2 regions of the Arthrobacter sp. D5-1 genome follow, and region 1 is predicted to be linked to the other one. Evidence: predicted binding sites of a transcription regulator. Region 1 holds the regulator's gene; the other holds the start of a gene.
The links. The regulator LexA, encoded in region 1, represses DNA repair genes until DNA is damaged. The targets are predictions, from matches to a motif close to TCGAACANNTGTTCGA.
Positions count from the first base shown of each region.

Region 2: AYX22_RS07485 (Y-family DNA polymerase) is a predicted target of LexA. The motif match lies at 1,956-1,971, and genes of this name have one in related genera.

Region 1 is NZ_CP014571.1:1,852,306-1,857,269, reverse strand. It holds gene hisB (imidazoleglycerol-phosphate dehydratase HisB) at 1-296, opposite strand, end outside; gene AYX22_RS08500 (histidinol-phosphate transaminase) at 343-1,461, opposite strand; gene AYX22_RS08495 (LysM peptidoglycan-binding domain-containing protein) at 1,540-1,899, opposite strand; gene lexA (transcriptional repressor LexA) at 2,245-2,988, shown strand; gene AYX22_RS08485 (ATP-dependent DNA helicase) at 2,985-4,964, opposite strand, start outside.
Region 2 is NZ_CP014571.1:1,611,386-1,616,349, forward strand. It holds gene AYX22_RS07465 (helix-turn-helix domain-containing protein) at 1-166, opposite strand, end outside; gene AYX22_RS07470 (MIP/aquaporin family protein) at 212-952, shown strand; gene AYX22_RS07475 (metalloregulator ArsR/SmtB family transcription factor) at 1,004-1,351, shown strand; gene AYX22_RS07480 (GNAT family N-acetyltransferase) at 1,348-1,860, shown strand; gene AYX22_RS07485 (Y-family DNA polymerase) at 2,037-3,335, shown strand; gene AYX22_RS07490 (uroporphyrinogen-III synthase) at 3,369-4,526, opposite strand; gene cobA (uroporphyrinogen-III C-methyltransferase) at 4,539-4,964, opposite strand, start outside.

The DNA of each region.
Region 1 (4,964 bases):
CGGATGCCCGCCTTGTTGCCCAAAGCGGTCCGCAGCACCTCGCCAAAGGTGATGGCAACATCTTCAACGGTGTGGTGGGCGTCGATGTGGGTATCGCCGGTGGCCTTCACGGTCATGTCAATCAACGAGTGCTTGCACAGCGCCGTCAGCATGTGGTCGTAGAACGGAACCGAGGTGCTGATGTCCGAGACACCTGATCCGTCCAGGTTGATCTCCACCAGGACGGAGGATTCGCTGGTGGTGCGCTCCATGCGCGCGGTGCGGGCAGCGGACGGCGTGGCGCCGGTTTCGCTCATTGGGACGTCCTTATACACGAAGAGTGGGTTGGGTCTATGGACAAGTTTAGGCGGGCTGTGACGCCCCGCCGTCCAGCAGCGCTTCCAGCGCCTCGAGGAAGGCCGTGGTTTCCGGTTCGGTTCCAGCAGTGACCCTGAGGTGGCCGGGAATCCCGACATCGCGGATCAGCACGCCGGCGTCAAGCAGGCCCTGCCAGATCGTGTGAGGATCCTTGAGTCCGCCGAAGAAGACATAGTTGGAGTCCGACTCCGCAGGTTTCAAGCCCATGCGCAGGAGCTCGGTCACAATCCGGTCGCGCTGGACTTTAATGTCCTCAACGTCGGCCATGAGGGCCTCCCGGTGGTTGAGCGCAGCCAGGGCGGTTGCCTGGGTAACAGCGGACAGGTGGTACGGAAGCCGGACCAGCCGGATGGCATCCGTGACCTCGGGAGCAGCAGCCATATAGCCCAGTCGGGCACCGGCAAGGGCAAAGGCCTTGCTCATGGTGCGGGAAACGATCAGACGCTCGCGTCCCGGCAACAAGGTCAGGGCGCTCGGGGTATTGTCGTGTGCGAACTCGTGGTAAGCCTCGTCCACGATCACTATTGCCTGGCTGGCTTCGCCTGCCTCATAAACAGCCTCAACGACATCCAGCCCCAGACCTGTTCCCGTGGGATTGTTGGGTGAACACAGGAACACGATGTTGGCACCTGTCTCCCGGACCTGTGCAGCGGCGGAGGCAGCATCGAGGCCGTAGTCGTCAGCCCTGACTCCGCGGACGTATTCGGTATCCGTGCCGCTGGCCAGCAACGGGTACATGGAATACGTGGGCGGGAATCCCAGTGCTTTCCGGCCGGGTCCGCCAAATGCTTGGAGGATCTGCTGCAGAACCTCATTGGAGCCATTGGCTGCCCAGATGTTGTCCGGGGAAAGATTGTGACCAAGGTAGTCGGCCAGCGCCTGGCGAAGTTCCGTGAACTCCCGGTCCGGGTAGCGGTTGAGCCCCGTGGCCGCAGCAGCAACAGCTTCTGTGATGGCTGCCTGCACATCAGCCGGGACGCCATGGGTGTTTTCGTTGACGTTGAGCAAAATGGGGACGTCAAGCTGCGGAGCACCGTAAGGGCTCAGTCCACGCAGGTTGGTCCGAAGGGGTAGTCGGTTAAGTCGCTCAAGCTGGTCACTCACCACCACAGTTTAAGGGGCCGCCGGGACTGCCGACTAACTGTGACGCCGGGTGGCCGGCTCATGCGGGCATGCAACGTACTAATTTGCGGGCACGAACAGTTGCTGACCCGGCTGGATACGGCCGCCACGGAGGTCATTGAGCTGGATGATCTCCGCAATCACGTCGCGGGGATCCCGCTCAGGAGCAGCGGCTCCGGCGATGCCCCACAGCGATTGTCCCGGCTGAACCGTAACAGTGACAGCGACGGGCGGTTGGAGTTGCGCCTGGGAATCCGAAGCCTTGGCCGGTGACGTGATAAATCCAGCCAGGCTCAGCAGCGCAGCCACCAGCAGCATCGCCGGGATACCGAAGAAGACCATCCGTCCCCGTCGGGTCAGGCGCAGACGCGCAGGCGCCTGGGTGGTGCGGAAATCAGCGAACGTAGTGATTGCGGACATGAGCTGAGCCCTTCTGAGCTATTGCCGTGCGCCGGGTCCCGGTACATGGCTGCCAATTCTGTGTGTTCCCCTGCCCAACTCCGTCAGTTCGAACACTTCGTTCGAACAGCCGGCGTCAGCATCAGGTTTATAGAACACATATTCGAACCTTGCTATGACATTTTTAGCACTTATCAACGAACGGTGTCGAGACTCGCTAGAACAAATGTTTGATAAACGCCTGTGGCTGCCCTACGTTTGAGTGAAGAAACAGCACTGTTTCAGTGGAACAGGAGGGTCTGACATTTTTTGTAGACCCGACGACCCCGGGCTCACTCCGGGCGGAATGGAAAGGCATTGGCGAACATGGCAGCGAAAGCCACCGGCGGCGGGGCACCCCTGCGGAGCCAGCAGCCTCAAAAGAGTCCCAAGAGCCTGACTGTCCGTCAGAAGAAGATCCTGGAAACCATCCAGCGGTCCGTCAATGACAACGGTTATCCGCCCAGCATGCGCGAAATTGGAGACACCGTGGGCCTGGCAAGCCTGTCGAGCGTGACGCACCAGCTCTCCCAGCTGGAGAAGCTTGGATATCTCCGCCGCGATCCCAAACGTCCCCGGGCCATGGAAGTCCTCATGCCGTTGACCCTCGATGGCGGAACCATTCCGGGAGTGGAAGCACCCACTACGCTCCGCAGCACGGGTGGCTTTGCCGTCACAGAGCTTGCCAGCGCCAGCGATACTGCCATGGTCCCGCTGGTTGGTCGGATCGCTGCCGGCGGCCCCATCCTTGCTGACCAGACCGTGGAGGACGTGCTTGCCCTGCCCCGGCAACTCGTAGGGCACGGCGAACTCTTCATGCTGAAGGTGGCCGGCGACTCGATGATCGATGCCGCGATCTGCGACGGCGACTGGGTAGTTGTCCGCCGGCAGAACGACGCCATCAACGGAGACATCGTGGCAGCACTGCTGGACGACGAAGCAACCGTCAAAACCTTCCGCCAGCGCGATGGGCACACCTGGCTTCTTCCGCAGAACACCCAGTACGAACCCATCCTCGGCGACCAAGCCACCATCATGGGCAAGGTCGTGTCGGTCCTGCGTTCCCTCTAGGAGGCTTTGGCCGGGCCCAGACGCTCCAGGACGCCCCGAACCACGGTTCGGTCCGTCGTCGCCCAGAACGGCGGCAGGGCTGCCCTGAGGAAGCCCCCATAGCGCTCTGTTGAGAGCCGGGAGTCCAGGACCGCTACAACCCCTTTGTCCCCGGTGGAACGGATGAGCCGGCCTGCCCCCTGGGCCAGACGAATGGCGGCGTGGGTCGCTGACACGGCCATGAATCCGTTTCCACCCGACTGTGCCACGGCACGAGAGCGGGCAGTCATCAACGGGTCATCCGGACGCGGGAACGGGATTCGGTCTATGACCACAAGGCGGCACGAACCACCGGGGACATCCACACCCTGCCACAGCGACATCGTGCCGAAGAGGCAGGTATCGGGCTCGTCGGCGAACTGCTTCACCAATGCGGCCATGGTGGATTCACCCTGACAGAGAATACTGACGTCGAGACGAAGCCTCATGGCATCGGCGGCTTCCTCAGCCGCCCGCCGCGACGAGAAAAGACACAGCGCTCCCCCACCGGAAGCGCGGATGAGGTCTTCCAACTCATCCAGGGCCTCGGGCGAAGTTCCACGGCCAGGCTTGGGCAAGTGCTTGGCCACGTAAAGCACACCCTGCTTGGGGTAATCGAAGGGCGAGCCAACATCGATCCCGGTCCAGCTTGGCGCTCCATCGCCAATCAGTCCAAGGCCACCTGCAGCCGGTTCGAAAGCCGAGCCGATGGCCAGGGTAGCTGAAGTCAGCACCACTGTGTGACCGGCAAAGAGACCTTCGCGCAGGCGTCCCGCCACACTCAGGGGCGCAATGTTGATCAGGGCCGGAGCGGTCTCGTCGGGTTGCGAGTATCCCTGCTGGGGATCGAACGTACTGTTGCGGGAAAACCACACCACTTCCCGGTTCTCCTTGGCCGCGAGCATCCGCTCGCACAGCTCCAGAATGAGCATGAGCCGTGAACGCGCCAGCTGCCTGCCGCCGTCGACCGCGTTGGAAGAATCCGTCTTCGAATCCGACAATGCTGCGCGTGTGGCTTCCCTCAGTTGGTCCAAACAGTCGAGCTGTTCGTCATTGAGCCCACTGGGCAGAAGACCATTGGGCACGCCCGCTATGGCCATATCCAAACGATCGGCGGCCGCGTTGAGGGCATCCACCGTGATGGCCGTGTGCTTGCGCGCGCTCGACGCCGCCGCATGGACCATGGCCACGGACAACTGGCCTGACACCGCGCCCGTCACCCGGTCCTGCAGTTCATGGGCCTCATCCACTACCACGACGTCGTATTCGGGCAGCACAGCCAGCCCCTCGAAGGCGCTGACGGCCAGCATGGCATGGTTGGTGACAACGACGTCGGCTTCGCCTGCGCGGGACCGGGCCAACTCACTGAAGCACTCCTCGGCGAGGGGACACTTCTGCGCGCCGAGGCACTCCATGGACGTCACGGAGACTTGCCGCCAAGCCCGGTCCGTGACGCCGGGCATGAGTTCGTCACGGTCGCCGGTAGTGGTCTTTTCGGCCCATTCGCGAAGCCGGACCACTTCCTTGCCCAGCTGTGATTGCGGTCCCCCCATGGACGCCGCAAAGTGCGGGACACTGGTGTCCTCGCCCAGGGAGAACAGCTGACCCTCGGACGGTTCCTCACTGGGGAACCCGCCTTCGAGTTTTTGCCGGCAGACGTAGTTGGCCCTGCCCTTGACGAGCGCCACGTTGACGGGGCGTTCAAGGGCCGGGTTGATGGTCTCCAACAGCCGGGGAAGGTCGCGGCCAACAATCTGTGTTTGGAGTGCCAAGGTGGCGGTGGACACCAAAGTCGGTTTGTCGCTGTCCATCGAATGCGCGATCAATGGAATCAGGTACGCCAAGGACTTACCTGTTCCCGTTCCCGCCTGGACCAGCAGGTGCTCCCCGGTCTCGATGGCCCTGGTGACATGCTTGGCCATCTCGTGCTGCCCGGTACGGCTTTGACCGCCCATGCC
Region 2 (4,964 bases), 240 kb from region 1:
GGTGGTGGGAGAGCAGGTTGGCGGGCATGCCCAGTTCGGCCTGCAGTTCCGATGGCGAGAAGTCGCCCAGGGTCAGCAGGTCCATGATTCGCAGGCGTGCCGGATCGGCAAGGGCTGCGTGCCTGGCTACGCGGGCCTGGAATGTGTCGACTGCTTCAATATTCATTGATTCAATTTTGACTGAGTTAATTCCATGCGTCAAGCTGTTGGCATGACTTCACTCCAGCCGCCCCTGTGGCGCCGTGCCATCGCTGAATTCCTCGGCACCGGCCTGCTCGTTGCCATCGTCGTTGGTTCCGGAATCGCCGCAGCCCAGCTCTCGCCCAATGACACAGGCCTGCAGTTGCTGCAAAACAGCACGGCCACGGTGCTTGGCCTGACGGTGTTGATCCTGATGTTCGGGCCGGTCAGTGGCGCCCACTTCAACCCGGTTGTCTCCATGGTGGACTGGTTCCTCGGACGGCGCGGCGGATCCGGCTTGTCCTTGCCGGACCTCGGCCTCTACGTCCTGGCCCAGATTGCCGGTGCCATCGGTGGCAGTGTCTTGGCGAACGCGATGTTTGAGGTGGGTACGTCCATCTCGACCAAGGGGCGGGCAACGGCGGGTCATCTGCTGGCCGAGGTGGTCGCGACTGCCGGTCTGGTCCTGCTGATCTTCTCCCTTGCGGCCACCAAACGCGGCGCTTTGGCCGCCCCGGCTGTAGGTGCCTACATCGGCGCTGCGTACTGGTTTACGTCCTCCACGTCGTTCGCGAACCCGGCCGTGACCATCGGCCGTATCTTCAGCGACACTTTCGCTGGCATTGCGCCGGGTTCCGTCCCACCATTCCTCGCCGTCCAGGTCCTCGGTGCGGCTGTTGGCGTTGGAATCCTGCTCCTGCTTTTCCCGCATGCCGGCCGGGCCGCCGCCGACGTTGTCATCCCTCACTCCGTAGAAGCGGCCAAGCAGTAGTCCCCCCGGCCTAAACATTGATGAATGTCAATGTTGCGGCATAATAGGTAGATGACCTCGCTGCCCTTGCTCGAACCGGACACGCAGACCATCTGCTGCCCGCCAGCTACCCCAGCCCTTGGTGCTGAAGAAGCGCAGCGCCGGGCCATCGTGTTCAAAGCGCTGGCGGATCCCAACCGGCTGCGCCTGCTCTCCATCGTCAAGGCCGCCGACGGCGGTGAGTCCTGCGTCTGCGACCTCACCGAACCGCTGGATCTGGGTCAACCCACCGTCTCCCACCATCTGAAGATCCTGGTCGAGGCCGGTCTGTTGCATCGCGAAAAGCGCGGCACCTGGGCGTACTACTCGCTGGTCCCCGGAGCCCTGGATGACGTCGCCGGAGTCCTCACTGCCCTATGAGGCGTGATTTTGATGTCCGGCCCATGCGGGAAGGCGACTGGCCCGCTGTCCGGCGCATCTTCCAGCAAGGCATCGAGACGGGGCACGCCACCTTTGAGGAAAAGGCTCCCGATTGGGAATCCTTCGACACCTCCAGGTTGAAGGCGCACCGGATCGTCGCCGAAGCGCCCGGACGGGGTGTTCTGGGTTGGGCCGCCGTCTCCGCCGTCTCGTCCCGGCCTGCCTACGCGGGCGTGGTCGAACACTCCATTTATGTGGCGGCCGAAGCCCGCGGCCTCGGTCTGGGCAAAGCCATTTTGCAGGCACTCATCGACTCCACCGAGCGCGACGGGGTGTGGACTATCCAATCCAGCGTCTTCCCGGAGAACCAGTCCAGCCTCCGGATCCACGAATCCGCCGGTTTCCGGGTCATTGGACACAGGAGCCGCATCGCCCGCATGACCTACGGTCCCGCCGCCGGCCAGTGGCGCGACACACTCCTGCTCGAACGCCGCTCACCCGCAGTGTAACTATCTGATTGATGCCGCTCACTAAACCGGCGGCATTCTTGTCGGCGGTCAGGCCGAAGCCGTCTTGTCGGTGCGTGGCAGTACAGTAAAGGTATTCGAATATATGTTCGAATGCGCGGCGTGTCCTGCAGGGGAACAGCAGCGTGCGTGCTAAGGCCGAACGGAGGAGGAGGACGATGTCCAAGCCAGCACTCATGCATCAGATGCAGGAGATCGCCCACGTGGATATCAACTGCTTCTATGCGTCGGCCGAGCGTGCGTTCAATCCCTCGCTGGAGGGCAAGCCGCTGATCGTGCTGTCCAACAACGACGGTTGTGCAGTCACCAGGTCTCCGGAAGCCAAGAAGCTGGGGATCGGGCTGGGGGAGCCATGGTTCAAACTTGCTCCACGGGCCAAGGAATGGGGGCTCATTGCCCTCTCCAGCAACTACGAACTGTATGGGGACATCAGCTCCCGTGTCATGGAGCTCCTGGCCCGCTACTCGGCGTGGCAGGAGGTCTACTCCATTGATGAGGCGTTTCTCGGAGTGAAAGGGCAGCCCGAAGAGCTGCTGGAGTTGGGACGCACCATTAAAGCGGCGTGCCAACGGCACGTGGGGGTTCCGGTCTGCGTAGGTATCGCCAGAACCAAGACCCTCGCCAAGCTGGCCAACAAATGGGCCAAACACAATCCGGGCTTCAACGGAGTGTGCCGGTGGGACTCGATTCCAGAAGCCCACCGTGAAGCACTCATGGCACGGCTCTCCGTGATGGAGATCTGGGGTGTTGCCACCAGGCTGACCAAACGTCTGAATGCCATGGGGATCTTCTCCATCCTGGACCTGGTCCGGGCTGACCCAGTGGCTTTGCGGGACAAGTTCTCCATCGTCATGATGCGCACGGTGCTGGAATTGCAGGGTACCCCGTGCATCCCGATGGAGGAGGAAAGGATCGGGAGGGACCAGTTGATCTTCTCCCGCTCCTTTTCCACGCCGATCACGACGGCGGCGCAGCTGCGGCAGGTGCTCAGTATCTACGGACAGATGGCCAGTGCCAGGCTGGCCAAACATGACCTCCAAGCAAAGCTGTTGACGGCCTTTGCTGCCACATCGGTCTACAACCCCAACGACAAGTCGTTTCCCACCGTTAACGTCAAACTGCCCATGCCCACTTCGGATCCCGTGCTGCTGACCAAGGCAGCGCATGCGTTGGTTCCAAGGATCCAGGAAGGCGTGAGGTATGCCAAGGCCGGGATCATGGTCACTGACCTCCGTCCCAGCGGCAACCAGAAGCCCCTGGAGATCTTCGAGAACCGGCACGAAGAGCGTGGCATCGGCCCCCTGCTGGAGCAAGTCAGCAAGCGGTACGGCCGCGGCTCCATAGGTCTGGGGCACGCTGGAATCAAGGGAGGACCGGACTGGTCCATGAAACGCGACATGCTCAGCCCCCGGTACACCACCAACTGGGATGAACTTCCCTTGGTAAAGGCGGCCTGACGTGGGAGCCGCCACCTCGTAGAGACAGGGAGGCTACGCGCGCAGCCGGTACCCGCGCTTCACGACGGTCTCCACGAGCTTGCCGTCCGGCAGCGAGGAACGCAGGCGGCTGACCGTCATGTCCAGGGCATGCACAGAACCGCGCAGGTCCAGCAGGTCCGAGAGCGCTTCCCGGGACAGTACCGCTCCGCCCGCGCCGAGCAGTGCCCGCAGGAGCAGCAGGGGAGCCGGTGCCAGGTCCACCACCTCACCGTTGATCCGCAGGCAGCGCCCGCGCAGTTCGATCGTGGCGCTCTTGGTCTCCAACCGGCGTACATGGTTAAGGGACAAGTGTTCGGTCACCAAACGGATCAGTGCGCCCATGCGGTAACGGTCCGGGATCAGTGGCGTCAGCCCGGCGTCGACCAGTGGTAGTGCGGTGACCGGCCCAACAGCGGCAACAGTGACGGGCCCTTTAAGGGCTTCGATGAGCTGGCGGTACAGGCCCATTTCGTGAGCTGTGCTCCACATGGCGTCTACGGCCGGAGCGCTGGTGAACGTCAGTACGTCCAGGTTGCCGCCCACCACTGCCTCGATCAGGCGCGGCAGCTTGTCTTCGCCGTCGGGCTTCACCCAACGGTACGGGGTCACGGTCAGGACCGTGGCGCCGGACATGCGCAGCCGTTCCAGCTGGCGGACATCGGTGTATCCATGCAGTTGCACGGCGACCGTTTTGCCGCGCACGCCCTCGACCAGCAGCATATCCACCAGCGTGGCGGTGGTTTCGTCACTGCTGATCCCGACGTCGGCAAGTCCTGCAGCGCGCACGGCACCGCGGGCCTTGGGGCCGCGGACGAACATGCGGCAGGCGGACAGGGTTTCCAGGAGTTGCTCGCCGATACCGAAGGAATCGGCGGCTTCGCACCAGCGGCGCATGCCGTAGGCGGTGGTGGCGATGCAGATGTCCGGCTTGGCCGCGATGATGGTGCGGGTGTCCTCGATGAGGACCATGTCTTCCTGCACAGGGGCGATCTTCAAAGCGGGGGCGTGCAACACGCTGGCTCCGCGACGCTCCAGTGCCTCAATGAGGTCACGGGAGCGGCGGTGCGAGGTGACGCCGATTCGGAATCCGTCCAGCGGGGCGTCGACGGCTTCGGAAACCTCCGGAGCGGCAGTAGCGTCGTGGACTTCGATGGCGCGTGCAACAGTCATGTGTTTTTACCTTCAGGCTTCAAGGAGCGAAGCCGCCAGGCGGCTCAGTTCAGCGGATGCTTCTGCATGGTTGCGGTTGGCTTCAGCCACCCGGACCACCTCGCCGATGACCAGCACGGCCGGGTTGCTGCAGCCTGTGGCAGCTGTTTCGATCGTACCCAGATCAGCGATGGTGGTGCGCTGCCCCGGGCGGTAGCCACGTTCCACCACAGCCATGGGCATGTCCGCGTCCATGCCTGCCCGGCGCAGCCCTGCTGCAAGCTGGGGAAGGGTACCAATGCCCATGAGGACCACAATCGTGCCGCCAAGTCCGGCAAGGTGGGTGTGTTCCTTCTCGGTCAAGGGGGCATGGCCGGACACTACGGTGAACATGTGGCTGACTTCGCGGTGCGTGACCGGGATCCCGGCTGCGGCGGGAACGGAGATGGCGCTGGTGAC